Regions from separate parts of the Mycolicibacterium wolinskyi str. Jessa 2025 genome, predicted to be linked through region 1. Evidence: predicted binding sites of a transcription regulator. Region 1 holds the regulator's gene; the other holds the start of a gene.
What was found. Region 1 encodes HspR, which represses chaperone genes until heat shock. Its sites were predicted from a motif close to ANNTGAGTNNNNNNNACTCANNT; they were not measured.
Positions count from the first base shown of each region.

Region 2: a site for HspR is predicted at 2,450-2,472, ahead of lon (endopeptidase La). Genes of this name have one in related genera too.

Region 1 is NZ_CP185960.1:6,512,589-6,519,798, reverse strand. Features, by position in the region: gene dnaK (molecular chaperone DnaK) at 1-227, shown strand, start outside; gene grpE (nucleotide exchange factor GrpE) at 224-841, shown strand; gene dnaJ (molecular chaperone DnaJ) at 882-2,060, shown strand; gene ACOI2T_RS32400 (heat shock protein transcriptional repressor HspR) at 2,057-2,446, shown strand; gene ACOI2T_RS32395 (TetR/AcrR family transcriptional regulator) at 2,459-3,049, opposite strand; gene ACOI2T_RS32390 (acyl-CoA dehydrogenase family protein) at 3,226-4,410, opposite strand; gene ACOI2T_RS32385 (SDR family NAD(P)-dependent oxidoreductase) at 4,439-5,182, opposite strand; gene ACOI2T_RS32380 (MFS transporter) at 5,383-6,675, shown strand; gene ACOI2T_RS32375 (AMP-binding protein) at 6,675-7,210, shown strand, end outside.
Region 2 is NZ_CP185960.1:3,340,115-3,347,324, reverse strand. Features, by position in the region: gene ACOI2T_RS16430 (esterase family protein) at 1-564, shown strand, start outside; gene ACOI2T_RS16425 (SDR family oxidoreductase) at 639-1,382, opposite strand; gene ACOI2T_RS16420 (NADP-dependent oxidoreductase) at 1,379-2,305, opposite strand; gene lon (endopeptidase La) at 2,484-4,808, shown strand; gene ACOI2T_RS16410 (PucR family transcriptional regulator) at 4,819-6,435, opposite strand; gene ACOI2T_RS16405 (MFS transporter) at 6,526-7,210, shown strand, end outside.

The DNA.
Region 1 (7,210 bases):
CCGCGATCTCCGACGCCAAGAAGGCGCTCGAAGGCAGCGACATCTCCGCGATCAAGTCCGCGATGGAGAAGCTGGGCGTCGAGAGCCAGGCCCTGGGCCAGGCGATCTACGAGGCCACGCAGGCCGAGCAGGCTGCCGGCGGCGCCGGTGGCACAGGCGGATCCGCCAGCTCGGATGACGACGTGGTCGACGCCGAAGTTGTTGACGATGACCGGGAGAACAAGTGAGCCAAAGCGATTCGCACGAGCCGGTGACCATCACCGACAAACGGCGCATCGATCCCGAAACCGGCGAGGTACGTGAGCCGGAGCCGGCCCCTGGCGGGCCGGCCCCGGCCGCGGCCGGCGCCGCGGAATCGGCAGGCGATAGCGACGAGGTCGCCGAGCTGAAGGCCACGCTGCAACGCGTCAAGGCCGAGTACGACAACTACCGCAAGCGGGCGCTGCGCGATCAGCAGCTCACCGCAGACCGCACCAAGGCCGCCGTCGTGACCCAGCTGCTGGGCGTCCTCGACGACCTGGACCGGGCCCGCAGCCACGGTGACCTGGAATCGGGTCCGCTCAAGTCGGTTGCCGACAAGCTCGTCAACGCCCTTGAAGGACTCGGCCTTTCCGGGTTCGGCGAGGAGGGCGACGAGTTCGACCCGTCGTTGCACGAGGCCGTGCAGCACGAGGGCGAGGGCACCCACCCCATCGTCGGAACCGTCATGCGCCGCGGGTACAAGGTCGGCGAGCAGGTGGTCAGGCACGCCCTGGTCGGCGTGGTGGACACCGTGCCGGATGCCGAAGCAGCGGATAACCCTGACGCCACGGGCGCGCAGGCCGCAGAATCAGACCAATAGACAGAACAACTAGAGAGATGAGGTAAGGAGGTGGCGCAGCATGGCCCAACGCGAGTGGGTCGAAAAGGATTTCTACAAAGAACTCGGCGTCTCCTCTGACGCCAGCGCCGACGAGATCAAGAAGGCCTACCGGAAACTGGCCTCCGAACTGCACCCCGACCGGAACTCCGACCCTGGAGCCGCGGAGCGGTTCAAGGCGGTGTCCGAGGCGAACAGTGTTCTGTCGGACCCCGCGAAGCGCAAGGAGTATGACGAAACCCGGCGGCTGTTCGCCGGTGGCGGCTTCGGTCGCCGATTCAACACCGGCGGAAACTTCGGTGGTGGTGGTGGATTCAGTTCCGACGGAGCCGAATTCAACCTCGGAGACCTGTTCGACGCCGCCGGCCAGGCCGGCGGCGCGAACATCGGCGATCTGTTCGGTGGGCTGTTCGGCCGCGGTGCGCAAGCCAGGCCGAGCCGGCCGCGCCGCGGCAACGACCTGGAAACCGAGACCGAACTGTCGTTCCTGGAAGCCACCAAGGGCGTGGCCATGCCACTGCGGCTGACGAGCCCGGCCCCGTGTACGAACTGTCATGGCAGCGGTGCGCGGCCGGGCACCAGCCCGAAGGTATGCCCGAACTGCAACGGTTCCGGTGTGATCAACCGCAATCAGGGGGCCTTCGGGTTCTCCGAGCCGTGCACCGAATGCCGGGGCAGTGGTTCGATCATCGAGCATCCGTGCGCGGAATGCCAAGGAACGGGCGTCACGACCCGTACCCGCACCATCAACGTGCGGATACCTCCCGGTGTCGAGGACGGCCAGCGGATTCGCCTGGCCGGTCAGGGCGAGGCCGGTCTGCGCGGTGCGCCGTCCGGCGACCTGTACGTGACCGTGCATGTGCGGCCGGACAAGGTGTTCGGACGCGACGGTGACGACCTGACGGTCAGTGTGCCCGTGAGCTTTCACGAATTGGCGCTCGGAACAACACTTTCCGTGCCCACGCTGGAAGGCAAGGTCGGCGTGAGGGTGCCCAAGGGCACGTCCGACGGCCGGATCCTGCGGGTGCGCGGACGTGGAGTGCCCAAGCGGTCGGGTGGCCACGGGGACCTGCTGGTCACCGTGAAGGTCGCCGTGCCGCCGAACCTCGAAGGTGAAGCGGCCGAGGCGTTGGAGGCCTACGCAAAAGCCGAGCGGGCCAGTGGTTTTGACCCGCGTGCTGGATGGGCAGGCAACCTATGAGCAAACGCAAAGAGGAAGCCCGTACGTTTCTGATCTCGGTGGCCGCCGAGCTGGCCGGTATGCATGCGCAGACCCTGCGCACTTACGACCGACTCGGCCTGGTCAGCCCGCAACGCAGTTCCGGTGGCGGGCGCCGTTATTCGGAGCGCGACGTCGATCTGCTGCGTGAGGTGCAGCGGCTTTCGCAGGACGAGGGCGTCAACCTCGCCGGCATCAAACGCATCATCGAGTTGACCAATCAGGTCGACGCGCTGCGCGCCCGGGTGTCAGAGCTGACACAGCAGGTGGAGCAGCTCACCGCCGCCAATCAACACCGCGATGTGTCGGTGTCGTCCAAGGCCGTCGTCCTGTGGCAGCCCGCCGCTCGACGGCGGCATTCGCAGTAGCCGGGGCAGCCGTCAGGCCCCGGCAGGCGGGGCGCTCATGCCGACGATGACCGTGTCGAGGAAGTCGTCGGCGATTTCTTCCGGGCTGCGTGGCCCGTCCAGCGTGAGCCAGAGATAGCTGTAGTTGAACATCCCGAGCAGGCCCTTGACCATCAGGGTCGGCAACGGATGGAACTGGCCTTCGCGCACCGCCTGATCCAACGCGTTGCGCCAGTGGGCCTCATACCGCTCGCGAGCGGCGATGACGCGGTCGCGCCGCTCGCCGGTCAACGCGTGATACTCGCGGAAGAAGACCGTCCACTCGGCCCGGTGTTCGGCGATGTTGCGCAGCAGCGCCCGCGCAAGCCCGCGCAGCCGCTTCTCGGGGTCCTTCTCCGTCAGTGCCAGTTCGTCAGCCAGCTCGTTCATCTGCGCGAGCTGGCGGCTGCTGATCTCGTAGAGGATCGTTTCCTTGCTGCCGATGTAGTGGTACAGGGCACCGCGACCGAGACCGACCGCGGCACCGAGGTCAGAGATCCCGGTGCCGTGATAGCCGGACTTCGCGAACAACTCCGCAGAAATACGCAGGATTTCATCCCTGTTCGAGTCGTATTTCTTGCTCATCGCCGTCGTGCTCCCTCGTACATCCTGACCAACAAGCCTATTGGGTCACGGTGCGACGCGGAGACCGAGGGCCTGACCCTGGCCGCCGCCTTCGCACAGTGCCGCTACGCCGACTCCACCGCCACGCCGCGCCAGCTCGCTCCGGCGACGATGACGCCGGGGATCGGCATGCCTCATCATCGGCTGCCGGCGTCGAAGGCGTCGGCGAACGAATACCCGTCGAGCAGTTGGCCTGCCGTCACCAGGTACTGAATGGTGGGCGTCCCCTCTTCAAGCCAGTTGAGCCGGGCATCGCGGTACAACCGCTCGATCGGATGTGCCCGCGTGTATCCGATGCCGCCGTGGATGAGCAGGGCCCGGTCGGTCACCCGGCCCACCGCCTCCAGGCCGAACAACTTGCACATGCTCGCCTCGGCGGGAATGCGCCGGCCGCTGTCCCATTTCTGCGCGGCATCGGCCAGGAGTCCGCGCAGCGCATAGACATCCGTGGCCATCTCCGCGAGATAACGCTGGATGGCCTGGCGCGTGCCGATCGGCTTGCCGAAGGTCACGCGCTCCTTTGCGTGCGCGATGGACAGCTCGAGCGCCCGCTCGGATGTTCCGAGTGAACTCGCGGCGATGAAGACGCGGCTGATCTCGAGGGCGCGTTCGAGGTGTTGGCCACCTTCGCCTTCCGCCCCGATCAGGGCGGTTGCCGGAACGCGCACCGACGACAGCGTGATGTGCCCGTGCTCACCACCCTTGCAGCCCATGGTTTCCGGAAGCGGCTGGATCGAGAGCCCCTCGGTGTCGCGGGGAACCAGAAACGCCGACACTTCGGTGGCGTCGGTCTTGGCGAACACGATGAAGTGAGAGGCGATGTCGGAGTTGGTGATCAACCACTTCTCACCGTTGATCATGTACTCGTCACCGCTCCGCACGGCCGTGGTCCCGAGGTCGGCGCCCGTCCCGTGCAGCGGCTCGGTCAGTGCGAACGCCACCGAATGACGGCCGGTCGCGGCACCGAACAACACCGCGGATTTCTGCTCGTCGTTGCCGATCTCCGACAGCGCATGCGCGAACGAATTGTGCACGTGCACGATGACGCGAAGTCCGCCTTGGATTTTCGCGAACTCGGCGATGATCGGCAGATACTGGGCGATCGACAGACCGCTGCCGCCGTATTCGCGCGGCACCAGGAGGCCGAACGCGCCCACCCGCTCGAGGATGGGCAGCACGATCTCGTTCGGTACGCGCTCCTCGTCCTCGATGCGTTGTTCGAGGGGATCCAGTTCCGACCAGATCGCATCGAAGATCTGGTCTCGCAGTGCTCGGTACTCGGCGTCCGGCAGGCCGATCGTGTGATCGAGGGTTGCGGTCATATCGTGTGGCTCCTTGTCTCGGTGGTTATCACAGGGCCCAGCCGCCGTCGGCGGTGAGGACGGATCCGGTGCAGAACGTCGCGTCTTCGCTCAGAAACACTGCGGCCTTTGCGATTTCGTCGGCGGTGCCGAACCGGCGCAGCACGGTGGCGTTCTCGATCCGCTTGCGGGCGGCCGGCGGTACGGCATCGGTCATGTCGGTTTCGACGAAGCCCGGCGCCAGCACGTTGACGCGGATCTGGTCGCGGGCAGTTTCTTTCGCGAGCGAGCGCCCGAAGCCGATCATGGCCGCCTTGGCGCTGGAGTAGGCGGTGTCACCGGCATGTCCGATCAGGCCCACGACCGACGAGACGAGCACGACACTGGGGGAGATGCCTTGTGCGAGATGGGGCAGTGCCGCGCGGGTCAGCGACACGGTGCCCCGGATATTGGTTTCGACGACGTTCCACCACGCTGCGGGGTCGACGTCGGTCAGCAGCCCACCGGCCCACTGTCCGGCATTGAGAATGGCGGCATCGAGCCGACCCCATTCGGACACCACGCGTTCGACCGCGAGGACCGCCGACCGTTCGTCGGACATGTCGAAATGCACCGGCAGCACGTGCTCGGGCGCGTCGGCGGCCAGCTTCTCCGCTCCGTCCCGCCTGCTGCGGTAGGTACATCCCACCCGTACGCCCCGCCGGGCCAGACTCGCGGTGATCGCGGCGCCGATACCTCGCGAGCCGCCTGAAACCAGGACCACACGGGGTGGTCCGTCATCGTTCTGCTCCACGAGCGCGACTGTACTGATCGATCCAAGAATTTGGCAACAGGTGGAGATAAGTAGGCCTTTTACTCGGTAAACAAGCCCAGATCCGGTTATGGACGTACTTGGACTGATCAGTACAAGACCTATTGCGTCGAGATTGGCGGCTGTGCTAGAGATGTGACTGGCAACACACATGAGTGCACCCAGTGAGGGAGTGTTTGGACGTGACAGTCATCGACGACGGAAGCAAGGTCGGCACTGTCCGACCCGCAAAAGTCGCATTCGCGAGCTTCGTCGGCACCGCAATCGAGTGGTACGACTTCTTCATCTTCGGGACGGCAGCGGCCCTGGTGTTCGGGGTGGCGTTCTTCCCGACCCTCAGCCCGCTGTCGGGGACCCTGGCCGCATTCGCGACGTTCGGTGTTGCCTTTGTGTCGCGTCCCGCCGGTGCGATCGTCTTCGGACATTTCGGGGACCGGATCGGCCGCAAGAAGATGTTGGTGTTCTCGCTGGTGCTGATGGGGTCGGCCACCGTCATGATCGGGCTGATCCCCACCTATGACCAGATCGGTTTGGCCGCACCGATTCTGCTGGTGATCGCGCGTCTGCTGCAGGGCTTCGCCGTGGGTGGAGAGTGGGGCGGCGCAGTGTTGATGGCCGTCGAACACGCGCCCCCTCGGCGGCGTGCGTTCTACGGGAGCTTTCCGCAAGCCGGTGTGCCTGCCGGCCTCGTGCTCGCCACGCTTGCATTCCTGATCGTCGAGCGCCTACCCGACGAGGACCTCATGGCGTGGGGCTGGCGCGTGCCGTTCCTCGCGAGCTCGGCCCTGCTGCTGGTCGGAATGTACGTCCGGCTGAAAGTGACGGAATCCCCTGAGTTCGAGCGGGTTCGGCGCAGCGAGAAGATCGTGCAGCGGCCGATCGTCAGCGTCCTCCGCTTCCAGCGGCGTCCGTTGGCGGTGGGCGTCTTCACCCAGGCCGCGTCGCTCGTGCCGTTCTACCTGGTGACGGTGTTCGTCCTGTCGTACGGGCCAAAGGAACTGGGCCTGTCGCGCGAGACGATTCTGTTGAGCCTGCTCGCCGCATGCGTTCTCGACATCGTCACGGTGCCCTATGCCTCGATCGTGGCGGATCGGGTGGGGCCGCGAAAGATGTTGATCTACGGCTCCGTCTACATGGCCGTCATCGGCTATCCGTTCTTCTGGCTACTCCAGACGGGCAACGGGTGGGCAGTCCTGCTCGCGATGATATTGATCGTCACGATCGGCCATGCCGTGACGTACTCGGCGGTCGCCGCGTATGTGGCGGGTCTGTTCCCGGCCGATGTCCGATACACCGGGGCTTCGGTCGCCTACCAGATGGGCGGTGTCGTGTTCAGCGCGCCCGCACCGTTCATCGCCGTCACGCTGGCGTCGTCGATCCCGGGTTACTGGGCGTTGGCGGCTTACCTCGCGACCGCGTGCGCGGCGACGGTGCTGGTTCTGACCTTCTCCAAGACTGCGAAAGTGAGCCACTGATGTCCGCTGACAATCCTTCGGCGACCGATCAGGCCTGGGCTGCCATCGAATCCCGTCTCGCCCGCAATCCGTTCGGTGACGACTTCAACACCGCGCACGAAGCCTGCACGCGGTACGCCGGCGATGCCGGGCGGTTGGCCTTGACGGTGCGTCACGAGGACGGTTCCGCGGATCGGTGGACGTATCACGAGCTCGACAGGCAGGCGGCCAAGGCGGCGCGGGTGTTCGCGCGAGCCGGTTTGCGGCCGGGAGACCGGGTGGCCGGCCTGCTTTCGCGGCAAGTGGAGAGCTGGATCACCGCGCTGGCGGCCTGGCGCTCGGGGCTCGTGTATGTGCCGCTGTTCGGCGGGTTCGGGGCCGAACCGATCGCCGCACGCCTCGCCGCGGCCCGTGCCGAAGCCGTTGTCGTCGATCCCCGCTATCGCGAAACCCTGGCGGATGCGCAAGGCTTCGCAGACCTCGACCTGACGATATTCACGACCGGAAAGGGCGAAGCTGCAGGTGAATTCGCCGACAAGTCGTTCTGGGCCGAGCT
Region 2 (7,210 bases), 3.2 Mb from region 1:
GCGTGGCTGGAGGCCAACCGCGGGGTGTCGCAGACCGGCAACGCCGTCGTCGGCATCTCAATGGCGGGCAGCGCGGCCCTCACCTACTCGATCTACCACCCGCAGAAGTTCATCTACGCCGGCACCCTGTCAGGCTTCCTGAACCCGTCCGAGGGCTGGTGGCCGATGCTCATCGGTCTGGCTATGAACGACGCCGGTGGCTACAACGCCGAGAGCATGTGGGGCCCGTCGACCGATTCGGCCTGGAAGCGAAATGACCCGATGGTCAACATGAATCAGCTGGTCGCCAACAACACGCGGCTTTGGATCTACTGCGGCACCGGAACCCCGTCGGATCTGGACGCCGGATCCTCGGGCGGCAACCTGATGGCGGCGCAGTTCCTCGAAGGGCTCACCCTGCGGACCAACATCACGTTCCGGGACAACTACATCGCGGCCGGTGGCACGAACGCGGTGTTCAACTTCCCGCCGAACGGCACGCACGCCTGGAACTACTGGGGTGCACAGCTGCAGCAGATGAAGCCCGACATCCAGCGGGTGCTGGGCGCACAGTCCGCCACCTGACCGATCCACCCACCCAGGGAGCCTGCCGTTTCCCCCCGACGGCAGGCTCCCTGCTCTATGTCTGGATGTGGGCCTCAGCCCTGGACAGTCGGCCGGATGGTGATGTCTCCGATCTCGACATCGTGCGGCTGCTCTATCGCGAAGGCGACAGCGCGCGCCACTGCGTCGGGGTCGAGGCCGAACGCGTCCATCGTCGAACGGATCTGGGCACGCAGATCGGGGTCGGTGATCGACGATGCCAGCTCGGTGCGGACGTAACCCGGCGATATCGACGTGGTCCTGATGACCCCGTCGGTCGACTCTTGGCGCAACGCCTCCAGCACCGTACGGACCGCGTTCTTCGTGCCCGCGTAGACAGCCATGTCCGGCACGATCTTGAGCCCGGCCGTCGATACCGTCGTCACGAAATGGCCCCGTCCCTGCCGCCGAAATACCGGTGTGGCAGCAGCGATTCCGTACAGAACGCCCCGTAGGTTGACATCGATCATCGCCGACCAGCCGTCCACGTCACCATCGGCGATCGGACCGATCCTGCTGATGCCCGCATTGTTCACCAGAACGTCGAGCCGACCGAATTCGCTTACCGCCGTTTGGACGAGGCGCTCCAGATCCTCGCGGCGCGTGACATCGGTGGGCGCCACGGCCGCCGACGCTCCGTGAGTCCGGACCTCCTCGGCGAGCATGTCCAGTCGCTCGGCGCGGCGTGCACCCAACACCAGCCGGGCGCCGCGCGCGGCAAGCAGACGTGCAGTCGCCTCGCCGATCCCACTGCTTGCCCCGGTGATCGCGACAACGGTGCCCGACAGTCGGCCCGTCACGGGCGCAACACCAATTTGCCTGTGGTGTGGCGCTTTTCCAGCTCGCGGTAGGCGGCCTGCACGTCATCGAGGGCGAATACTCCGGCGATCGGCACCTCGAGTTCGCCGGTGGCAGCGAGGTCGGCCAGCTCCGCGACGACACCGATGTCGGACGCGTCGGCGTTGCCGGCACCCTGCACACCGAACTGTTCGATGGCGGCGAAATCGATGATCGTGTCGACGCGCTCGGGTGCGACACCCAGCTCGTCGACCGCCATCGCCACATATCCGCCGCCGAAGAAATCCAGGAAAGCATCGACACGGCCCGACGGCGATGCCGCGCGCAGCCGCTCGGCGAGCCCGTCACCGTAGTTCACCGGTGTCGCGCCGTGCGTCGTGAGCCATTCGTCGTTGGCCGGCCCGGCGATCCCGAGCACCGTCGCGCCGCTACGGGTGGCGAGCTGCACCGCGATGGAACCGACGCCCCCTGCGGCGCCCGCGATTGCGACGACATCGCCGTCGGTCAGCTTCACCGCACGAACCGCCGCGTAGGCGGTGGTACCGGCCACGTACAGGGATCCGGCGACCTCCCACGGCACGGCGACGGGCTTCGCGGTGACCTGGCGGGCCGGCACCGCGACGTAATCGGCGTGGCTGGACCGGCGCTCGGAGAAACCGATCACCTCGTCGCCGACCTCGAACTCGGTGACACCCGGCCCGACCTCGGCCACCACACCGGCCAAGTCGCTGCCCTGACCGGACGGGAATGTCGCCGGAAATCGGTCGTGCAGTGCGCCGCGACGGATCATGGCCTCGCCCGGGTTGATACCCGCGGCTCTGACCTGCACCAGGACCTCGCCCGACGCGGGCTCGGGCCGCGGCACATCACGCACGCGCAAGACCTCGATGCCGCCGTATTGATCGAAGTGGACTGCTCTGCTCATGGCAGCTACGACCGGGCTCGGACGGACCATATTCCCCTGTCACCGACATTCACAGACGACGCCCAGACCGGCCGCGGCCGATTCCGCTCTCAGCGATGCGGACAGACCGGCAGCCGACGGGGGGAACAAAACGACATGCCACAAGGTTGAGCGCATCAGACTGAACTTTGGAGGGTTGATGTCCGAACCAATTGCTGTGCCGGTCCTGTTTGTCAGTGAGCCGATCGTGCTGCCCGGCATGGTCGTGCCGATCGAACTCGACGATGCGGCCCGCGCCGCGGTCGACGCCGCGCAAGCCACGGAGTCCGGAAAGCTCCTGATCGCCCCGCGGCTCGATGACCGGTATCCCACGTATGGCGTGCTGGCCTCGATCGTGCAGGTCGGCCGGATCGCCGGCGGTGGCGGTGCGGCCGCGGTGATCCGCGGCGAGAACCGCGCACACATCGGAACCGGCACCACCGGGCCGGGTGCGGCGCTGTGGGTCGAAGTGACCGAGGTCACCGAAGCACCGGCCGATGACGACACGAAAGCACTTGCCGCCGAATACAAGAAGCTGCTGCTGGCCATGTTGCAGCGGCGTGAGGCCTGGCAGATCGTCGACGTCGTCAACAAGATCAGCGATCCGTCCGCCCTGGCCGACACTGCCGGTTACGCGTCGTATCTGACCGACGTGCAGCGTCGGCAGCTGCTGGAAACCGAGAACGTCACCGATCGGCTCCGCGTGTTGATCGACTGGACCAGCGAGCATCTGGCCGAGGTCGAGGTCAACGACAAGATCGCCGAGGACGTGCGCTCGGGTATGGAGAAGCAGCAGAAGGAGTTCCTGCTGCGCCAACAGCTGAACGCGATTCGCAAGGAACTGGGTGAAGGCGAACCCGAGGGTTCAGATGACTATCGGGCCCGCATCGAGGCCGCCGACCTGCCCGAGAAAGTGCGGGAGGCCGCGCTGCGCGAAGTCGGCAAGCTGGAGCGGTCCAGTGAGCAGAGCCCCGAGGGCGGCTGGATCCGCACGTGGCTCGACACGGTGCTGGATCTGCCGTGGAACGTGCGGACCGACGATTCGACGGATCTCAAGGGCGCCCGCGAAATTCTGGACGCCGACCACCACGGTCTGGACGACGTGAAGGATCGCATCGTCGAATACCTGGCGGTGCGGGCCAGGCGCGCCCAGCGCGGCATGGCCGTGGTCGGCGGTCGCGGATCCGGTGCGGTGATGGTGCTGGCAGGCCCGCCCGGCGTCGGCAAGACGTCGCTCGGCGAGTCCGTGGCACGCGCACTCGGCCGCAAGTTCGTGCGGGTCGCCCTGGGCGGCGTGCGCGACGAGGCCGAGATCCGCGGCCACCGGCGCACCTACGTCGGCGCGCTGCCCGGCCGGATCGTGCGGGCCATCGGCGAGGCGGGATCGATGAATCCCGTTGTGCTGCTGGACGAGATCGACAAGGTCGGCTCGGATTTCCGCGGCGACCCGTCGGCTGCGCTGCTCGAGGTGCTCGATCCCGCGCAGAACCACACGTTCCGCGACCACTACCTGGACTTGGACCTGGACCTGTCCGACGTGGTGTTCCTCGCGACGGCCAACGTCATCGAGAACATCCCTTCGGCGCTGCTGGACCGCATGGAACTGGTGCAGATCGACGGCTACACCGAGGACGACAAGGTCGCGATCGCACGCGATTACCTGCTCCCCCGGCAGGCCGAACGCGCGGCATTGACCGAGTCCGAGGTGACGGTGACAGACGCCGCGTTGCGCAAGATCGCCGCCGACTACACCCGTGAGCCGGGTGTGCGGCAGTTCGAGCGGTTGCTGGCCAAGGCGCTGCGCAAGGTGACGACCAAATTGGATTCCGCGGCTGCGCCCATCACGATCGATGAGCCGGATCTCGTGGAATACCTGGGTCGTCCGCGGTTCACGCCGGAATCCAGCGAGCGTACGGCGGTGCCGGGCGTCGCGACGGGCCTGGCGGTGACCGGCCTGGGTGGCGACGTGCTCTACATCGAGGCCAACTCGAACGAGGGCGAGCCGGGTCTGCAGCTCACCGGTCAGCTGGGCGACGTGATGAAGGAGTCGGCGCAGATCGCGCTGTCCTACGTGCGTGCACACGCCGAGCAGCTCGGCGTCGACCCCACGGCGCTCGACCGGCGCATCCACGTGCACGTGCCCGCGGGGGCGGTGCCCAAGGACGGCCCGTCGGCCGGCGTCACGATGGTGACGGCGCTGGTGTCGATGGCGACCGGGCGGCAGGTGCGCGGTGACGTCGGTATGACCGGCGAGGTCACGCTGAACGGCCGGGTGTTGCCGATCGGCGGGGTCAAGCAGAAGCTGTTGGCAGCCCAACGAGCCGGACTATCAACGGTTTTCATCCCGCAACGCAACGAGCCCGATCTGGACGATGTCCCTGCCGAGGTGCTGGCGGCACTTGAGGTCAAGCCGATGACCGACGTGGCCGACATCATCGCCCTGGCGCTGGAGCCCGCGGCTCAGGCCGCCACCGCCGCGGCCTGAGCCGCGCGCGTCAGACGCCGGGCAGCCGCCGCGATGCGCTCACGTCGCGGCGGCGCATGTCCTCCTCGGCGTCGAGCAGCTCGACCGCCCGCAGTGCGAGCCACAGCTCGGCCAGCGAATCGGTTTCGGCCAGATCGAGTTTGGTGATCTCGGCGACCCGCCGCATCCGGTACATCACCGTCTGCCGGTGGACGTGCAACGTCTGCGCCGTCTGCTGCCACGACCGTCGGTTTCGCAGAAACGCATCGAGAGTCTCGACGAGATCGGTGTTCTGTTCGCGGTCGTACTCCTGCAGCGGGCGCAGCACGCGGTCGACGAGGGCTTGTGCGTCGCCGACGCTCGACAGTCCCAGCCAGGACGGCCCGCTGCCGTACCGCGACACTGCGACCCCGCGCCGCTGTGCGAGCGAAAAGGCCCACGACGCTTCGCGAATCGATTCCTGAAGGCGGTTGATGGAACCCAGACGCTGGCTGATTCCGATTCGGGCCGTGGGCCCGAGTGCCCGCGCCAGCACGTCGTCGCACGGCGAGTCCTCGGGCACCACGGCGTAGAGAATTCCTTCGCGTGTGGTGCACACGTACGGAATCGCATGGCGCCACAGCGAGTTGTGCACGTGGAGCACGCGGTCGTCGTCGGAGCTGTGCGCGGCGATCAGCACCACGGTCGCGGGATCCAGTCCGAGATCGGCGAGTTGCCCGGCTGCGGTCGGACCGTCGATGCGGCTCTCCAACAGGCGCTCCAGGAACGCCGAACCCTGGCGCCGACCGTGTTCGAGCATCAACTGCGTCTGCGACAACTCCAGGCTGACGACTGTCGCCGCGTGCTGGAGCTGAATGGGGTCGACACGCCCGCCCTCGGCCGTGACGGCCACCAGCGCGGCGCTGGGATGGCGCTGAATGTCGGTGAGCAGGGCCGTGTTTCCGGCGACGGCGGGCAGGCCGAAGGCGCCCGCCGCGACATTCGTGAGGCTGTCGGACAATGCGACGACCGCGTCCCGCGTGGTGGCGTCCAACTCGGCTGCTTGGGGAAACCACGGCTCACCGGTGTGTCGATCGCAGACGTGGAGCCGGCAACCCAGTTCGCGTTCCAGTGCGGCGAACAGCTCCGCCGACGTGGTGGCGCGCGCGATGTGGCGGCGAACCAGGTCGTAGATCCGCACTGTTCGGGTGAGGCGGCTGGATTGATCGAGCAGCGTGGCTTCGGCGACCGCCCGGGAGATGGCCACGAACGGAAGCGGATAGCGGATGTTCAGAATCGGCAGCCCCAGCCGGTCGCTGGCCGAAATCACGTCGTCACTGAGGTCCGGGCAGTACATCTTCTCGCCGATCGCCAGCCCGGACACGCCGGCCTCGTTCAATCGCTCGACGACAAGCACCTGCTCGGCCGGTCCCGCGGGAAACGACAACCCGTTGGTCATCAACAGCTCGCCGCCGGTGACCCAGCGCCACGGTTCGGGGAGGTCCGACGTGTGTGTCCAGGAGATCTCCCGGCTCAGGCCCGATGCCCCGGCGAGGACCTCCAAGCCCAGGTGGGGTATTTCCGCCAGCTCACCGACTGTGATCGCGATGGTGCCGCCTCCGTTCCGGTTTAGCCGATCGCACAAACCATAGGCGCGTGTTTTGCGCATCGTCTACTCGCGGACAGGCCGTGCCTGCCGCCATGCTGTGTCTCGGCTCACACCTCCCCCGTTCGAGAGCCCCGTCACGCAGGAGCTTCCATGTCCCAAGCCGGCCACCTCATCGACGATGCGCCGCTCACGTCGTTCCACAAGAAGTTGACGCTGTTCTCGTCAGGCGGACCGTTCATCGACGGTTACGCGCTGTCCATCATCGGCGTCGCCCTCATCACGCTCGAACCCGCGATGAGCTTGTCGGCCACCGAGATCGGGCTGATCGGCGCCGCCAGCCTCATCGGCATCTTCGTCGGCGGCGGGGTGTTCGGATACGTCACCGACAAGGTCGGTCGCCACCTGATGTACATCGCCGACCTGATCGCGCTCGCCGTGTTCTCCGTGCTCTCGGCATTCGCCACCGAAGCGTGGCAGCTCATCCTGCTGCGGTTTCTCCTCGGCGTCGCGATCGGCGCGGACTACCCCATCGCCACATCGCTGCTGGCCGAATTCCTGCCGAAGAAACAACGCGGCAGGCTCCTCGGGGCGATGTTCGTGGTGTGGGCCGTGGGTGCCGCGGCCGCCTACGTCGTCGGTTTCCTTCTCCGCGATTACGGGCCCGATGCCTGGCGCCTGCTGTTGGCGAGCCCGGCCGTGTTCGCCGTGATCACCCTGCTGGCCCGGATGGGTACCCCAGAATCGCCGCGCTGGCTGCTCAGCAAGGGGCGAGTCACCGAGGCCGACGCCGCGATCAAGCAGGCCTTCGGACCGCAGTTCGGCGTGGGCGACCTGG